Regions from separate parts of the Parabacteroides sp. 20_3 genome, predicted to be linked through region 1. Evidence: riboswitches for the same ligand, from Rfam matches in the RefSeq annotation. Region 1 holds a riboswitch; the other holds the start of a gene.
What was found. A riboswitch is a leader RNA that binds a small molecule or an ion and turns the genes downstream of it on or off. The one in region 1 is predicted to bind cobalamin.

Region 1 (3,352 bases):
ACGACATTTCGGGGATGATGAAGTGTCACTAATCGGTTTTCACAAAATTCTATCAGATCCGAAATTTATAAACATGTGCGACCGTGGAATAATCCCGTTTGATAAAATGATTGACGGAGCGATAAAAAGGTATCCTGAATATAGTGATGCCTTCACGTTTTTCAAAGATAATTATCTAGAAGAGATAACAGGAGAGATTGAAGGTATGCGTGTACTTCTAAAAAAGTTAAAGCAATCTGGATTCAAACTATATGGGTTGACGAACTGGAGCGACACAATCTACCGGGTCATGGAGAAATTCGACATATTCCGGTTACTTGACGGTATGGTAATATCATGTGAGGAACACTTCATCAAGCCAGAAAAGGAAATTTATCTTCGCCTTCGTGACAAATATGGCCTTAAACCGTCGGAATGTTTGTTTACGGATGACAGAATGGTGAATGTGTTGGGTGCAAAGGCGATTGGAATGGAAGCTGTATTGTTCACAACACCCAAAGAATATATTTTTGAAATAGAGCGAATTTGCGGTATCAAAATTGAACAATGATGAATACCAGAAATTGCAACAGCCGGAGATGCGTTTAGAGAATAGCGAATATCGCACCATTGATTAACGACAAATAAAACAAAGAAGAATATGGGTATCGGAAAATGGATAGGCGGTGTCTTGGGGTTTATGGCATTCGGACCACTGGGCGCTTTAGCCGGTATTATATTAGGCTCTTTCTTTGAGGAAGAGGCAAACATGACGGGACAGCCCTTCGGTGGCAGAACCAATTACGATGATCAATATACACGAAGAGACCCATACGCCGGGGAGCGTAACAGTTTCCTTTTCTCCATGTTGGTAATGGCCTCCTATATCATCCGTGCCGATGGGAAAATCATGCACAGCGAGATGGAATATGTCCGTCAATTCCTCCGAAGGAACTTCGGCGAGATCGCCGTAGGCCAAGGTGAAGAGATATTGCTAAAGCTTTTCGACCAAGCCAAACGCATGGAGCAAGAGAATAGCATAGGATTCAAGAATACCATCCGGGAATGCGGAACCCAGATCGCATACAACCTAAGTTATGAGGAGCGGCTGCAACTGCTGGCGTTCCTCGCCGAGATCGCTAAGAGCGACGGTAATGTTTGCGCCACCGAGATCAACGCTTTAAAAGAGGTAGCCATAGCGATGGGAATGTCTGAAAAGGAAGTTGAATCCATGTTAAATCTTCAGGAAAACTCCCTAGATAACGCCTATAAAGTATTAGAGATAGAACCCACGGCTACGGACGATGAGGTGCGTGCCGCTTACCGCCGCATGGCTATCAAACATCATCCGGACAAAGTAGCCAACCTTGGTGAAGATATCCGCAAGGCCGCCAATGAGAAACTCCAAAAGATCAATGAGGCTAAGGAGCGTATCTATAAAGCGAGAGGCATGAAGTAAATAAGAAAATGGAAATATTTTCTCAATGTCTGTATTATTTAATTAAAAAGACCTACCTTTGCCCACGATTTTAGTAACCAAGCTATCACATAGTTTGGTGAGAGGGAATCCGGTGTGAATCCGGAGCTGTTCCTGCAGCTGTAATCCTCATTAAGTTGGTTAGAAGTTCAAAAGCCACTGTTCCAGAATTGGAATGGGAAGGTTTCTAACCAGAGGAGAGCCAGAATACCTGCTAAAGTCTTACAATAACATCAAGCTTCCAGGATAGAAGTATGTGTCATACAAAAAACGATTCAATTTATTTTTTGAGACATAACCAGATAGAGGCTTGTTGTTTTATTTCGTGTATAAATAAAACACTATATGAGGCTTTTAGCATTCGCTATTCTGGTGGCATGCGTACAATCCGTATGCGCCCAAAGCATATTGAAAGATCCGAAGGAACTTTCCGTGCTATTGAACGAGGTCGTGGTCACCGGTACGGGTACCGAACACTATCTGAAAGACGCCCCTGTGCAAACAGAGGTAATCACTGGCAAAGCCCTTGACAGTTACCAAGGACGCAGTATGCAAGATATTCTGGAAGGGCTGAACGCTTCCATCACCTTTAATCCGAGCGACATGGGTAGTGGCATCCAGATGAACGGATTAGGCAACGATTACATCTTGATCCTTATCAATGGCAAACGGATCAACGGAGATACCGGCGGACAAAACGACTTGAGTATTATCAACCCCGCCAATATCGAACGTATCGAGATCGTAAAAGGTGCCGCCTCTTCCCTGTATGGCTCGGACGCTATCGCCGGTGTTATCAATATTATCACGAAAAAGAACCGGGATAAAGTGAGCCTATCGAATACGACTCGTGTCGGATCATATGGAGATATATTGGAAAGCGTACAAATCGGCTTTGGGCATAAGAGAATGAATTCCAACACCTCACTTAGTACGACCCATACGGACGGCTGGCAAAATACGACCCAAGAATGGGACCATCACGAGGTAATGGATGGAACCGTGACACGAACCGTAAACCGATCCACGAACTTTACGCTAAGGGAGAACTTAACCTACAAAGTGAACGACCGGCTGAGCCTTTCGGCCGATGGCTCTTTTTACCAGAAATGGAATTATCGTCCGCACGGCGCATTCAAGTATTATACCTATGATCAATTCTACCGGAACTTCGATGTAGCCGGAGGAGCTAAATACGCATTGGGAGGGCAGAACTTCCTTTCGGTAGATCTAACGTATGGTAACTATAGCTATTTCTATAATTACCATCATAAAGATGTCACGAACTTCTTCGATCCGGAGACGGGTTTACGTATTACCCGTTATCCGGGGGAACATATTCTGGAAACCTCTCAACAACGTTTCCTAGGACAAGCCAAAAGCGTATTCCACCTCGGGGAAAACAATATCCTAAGCGCCGGACTCGAATATCAATACGATCATTTGAAATCTCCCCGGCGTATCGAGAACGGGAAAGCCTCCGTATTTACGGCTTCCGCTTATGTACAAGACGAATGGAATCCGACGGATCGGTTGAATGTGACGGTAGGTGGGCGCTTCGTCGTGCACCAAGAGTTCGGGGCTACGTTTACCCCTAAAGTCTCCGCCATGTACAAACTAGGCGACTTCAATATCCGAGCCACATACTCAAATGGATTTAAGGCTCCTACCTTAAAGGAGTTGCACGATGATTATATCACGCAGATCGGCGGCGGCCCGTGGAAACATTATTATGGTAATAAGGATTTAAAACCGCAAAAGTCCAATTATTATTCGGCGAGCGTAGAATATCATGCGTCGAACCTGCAGATCACGGTAACAGGATTCTACAACCGTATCAAGAACATGATCGCCTTGACCGAGATCCCGACAAGCGCCGAAGACCGATTGGATGAG
Region 2 (3,352 bases), on a different contig from region 1:
TTTGAAATATGGCCCGGCATAAATGCGGAACGGCTAGCCCCAAGAAGATAATAGGTCCGCAATAAGCCGTGACAATCGCCGTAAGGACCCCGGCCGAGGTGATAACCAACAAACGGGCCCGCTTGATATTAAGTCCCAAATTGCGTGCGTAGCTATCCCCAAGAAGCATCAAGTTCATGGTCTTGATAAGCAGGAACGAGAGAGGGATCAAGACTGTCATAAGAATCACGAACAACGTCATCTGATTACCGGAAACACGGGCGAAACTACCCAATCCCCAAATCACGTATGCACGGATATCCTCCTCGACGCTAAAGAATTTAAGTACACCGATCACGGCGTTTGCCACGTAACCGATCATCACACCGATAATCAACAACGTGACATTTCCTTTTACCTTTTGGGAAACATACACGATCAGCGCCATCACGGATAAGGAACCGATCACGGCCGCTATCGATAAGGCGATCTCCCCCATAAAACCAAGTTTACTCAAGGCAACGCCCCCTAAACTACCGCTTAACAACACCACGAAAGCGACACCCATGCTCGCTCCCGAACTGATACCTAAGACCGAAGGTCCGGCCAATGGATTACGGAAAACGGTTTGCATCTGTAAGCCGCTGATGGATAAGCCTGCTCCCGCTACCAACGCTGTCAATGCCTGTGGTAGTCGGGATTTCCAGATAATATTCTGCCATGTAATAGGCTCATTTCCTGAATTCCAGATAATATGCCAAACCGATTGAAGAGGAATAGAGACTGACCCCAACACCAAATTCAAAAAGATTAGAACAAAAATAGCCGTGACAATCGCCAGCATCCATAGGGTATTTGAATGTCTCATCAGCGTTCCTTATTTAAGTCGAGAATAATAGACCGGCTCATGATCCGGTAATAAATCCGGATGAAAGATATGAAGCAAATCCGCTAGGACGATCTCCGGTTCTGTCGGCATACTCTCATAAAACGGCGTGTTCTTCATATTACAATAGATAATCCCTTTCTCCCGGAACGCACGGAAATCCGCATAACGAGGATCTTGCTCTTTCAATGCCTCATAGCTAAACGTTCCCGGGAAACTATTCACGATACGCCAGAAATCAGCATCGTCCGCTTGGTTATAGACCGTCTCGAAGTCTAATGTAACACCACCGGATCGCTCATCGTCTTTCAAGAAATAATCAGCGCCGGCATCCTTGAAAAGCTGTGCCAAGAAACTCTTTCCTCCTACGGCATACCAGTTTCCACCCCGTAACTCGCCACTAAAAACGATCGGACATTTTTTAACCTTGCCATCCGCCGTAAGTTCCTTTAATTCATTATACCTCTTCTCAATGGCGGCAAAACGCTCATTGCCCTCTTTCTCTACCCCTAACAACAAGCCTATGAACTTGATCCATTCAGCTTGTCCCAATGGCGTAGTCTCCTTATAACCCAAATGGGGAATCAAGGGGATACCCACGTCTTTCAGCGTCTCATAGCCTCCCCGCTTGAATGGCGATACAAGGATCAAATCAGGATTCATACTCATGATAACCTCGTTATCGAAATTTCCCTCTATACCGATCTTTGCGGTTTTACCTTCTTTCAGGCGTTCGTTCATCTCTTTATTGAACAAATGCCGTGTACTGGTAATCCCAACGACCTTATCCAAGGCACCCAATTTAATAAAATTCGATAATTGCAGGGAAGTCATACAGATAACGCTTCGGATAGGAAGCTCTATCATCGTATAATCAACGGGAATCCCCGTGGGTTTCGAACCTCTTTTTACGAACGCATAATGAAACGTGGTGCTTTCCTCGTTTTGAGGATCTTGAATATCAGCCAAGACATATTGATCCGCATAGGTAAGCTTGAATCCTTGGGCGTATAAAGGCTTAACCTGCTCTTGCGAGAATGCGGATTGCTCTACGGAAGCCGTCTTCCCTATTTCTCCTTTTTCACGGATACCTGAAGTACATGATAAAGTCAATACCGATAAAAGCAAGCATCCACCCGCTATAAACTTATTCATAATCCTTGTTTAATTGACAGTTGATCATTGACAGTTACTCTCGTCCTGCTCCACGGGACAGCAACATTTATTTATGAACCGGCAGGTCTTCTGACTTACTTCCATTCTGGACGCCTTCCCGATTACGAAACCAGTGGCCAAGGTATTGTCCGAATGTTTAGAAGTTCACAGCAGCGTGGTCTGTCCGGGATTCTCACCCGGTTCCCTTTTAATCCGCCTCCCGGAAAAAGAGATAAGCGGAGCCTATTACAGCGACAAAAGTAGTAAGAATATTTGTATACATCCGCAATTTTAAGGACTTTTGCGTTTCAAATAAAAACAGATACACATGAATCATCCTATTCACTTCGTCTCATTAGGTCCCGGTGATCCGGAATTAATTACGCTGAAAGGGCTTAAAACATTACAAAAGGCTGATATTATCTATTGTCCTGCTACACAAGGCAAGCATGGAATCATATCTCGGGCGACGGATATATTGAAAGCTATTGAGGTAGACGAATCCTTGATCCATCCGTTTATTTTGCCAATGAGTAAGGAACGGACAGATGCGTTAAACGCTTATAACGAATTGTTTCTGGATGCCCAAGCTGAATATTTGAAAGGAAAACAAATCGTGATCGTCGCCGAGGGAGACGCTGGTTTTTATTCATCTATACAATATGTATACGATAAATTCGAGGAAGCAGGAATCCCGGTCGATCGAATCGCAGGAATTCCGGCATTTATAGCGGCAGGTGCCTTGGCCGGGATACATATCGTAAAACAAGAGGAGCAAATTAACGTAATCCCCGGGACTGCGTCGTTCGATGAACTTTCGGCAAAAATAGAAAATGGAATGATCATCGTCATCATGAAATTACCGGGTTGCCAAGAGGCTATTCATACTTGTATCCGGCAGTATGCGGATAAGGCGGTTTTTCATTATTTCGAGAATGTTGGAACAGGAAAAGAATATTATACTACTGATATCACCACTATACATTCCAAGGATTTCCCCTATTTCTCCCTACTGATTATCCAACCTCGCTAAAAGAAGAAGGCTGCCCGGAGAGTAACCAAACCCGGACAGCCCATCTTATTACGCTACATGCAATATATGCTTAAGCTGATCGATATGGAAACGAAGTGTATCCATATAAGGTTTCACTGAATTATGATACATGATCGCTTTTGCGTGCATATCTTCCAACTCGCTTACTTTACGGTTCGCCTCACGCATTTTACAAGCGTTGTAGCGAATACCCGATACATGTCCTTTGATATCCTCGATCGCTTGGTTTCCCCGGTTGAAGATAGACTCTGCTTCTTCCGGAGCGTATACCGTATAGG

Region 2: linked by a shared signal. The riboswitch ahead of ACESPU_RS04035 (ABC transporter substrate-binding protein) and the one ahead of ACESPU_RS16965 (TonB-dependent receptor plug domain-containing protein) in region 1 are both predicted to bind cobalamin.

Annotation. Positions count from the first base shown of each region.
Region 1 is NZ_CAXSNO010000008.1:249,024-252,375, reverse strand. It holds gene ACESPU_RS16975 (HAD family phosphatase) at 1-550, shown strand, start outside; gene ACESPU_RS16970 (TerB family tellurite resistance protein) at 641-1,438, shown strand; cobalamin riboswitch at 1,493-1,690, shown strand; gene ACESPU_RS16965 (TonB-dependent receptor plug domain-containing protein) at 1,802-3,352, shown strand, end outside.
Region 2 is NZ_CAXSNO010000002.1:46,226-49,577, forward strand. It holds gene ACESPU_RS04030 (iron ABC transporter permease) at 1-847, opposite strand, end outside; gene ACESPU_RS04035 (ABC transporter substrate-binding protein) at 857-2,020, opposite strand; cobalamin riboswitch at 2,083-2,282, opposite strand; gene ACESPU_RS04040 (precorrin-2 C(20)-methyltransferase) at 2,349-3,053, shown strand; gene ACESPU_RS04045 (hypothetical protein) at 3,102-3,352, opposite strand, start outside.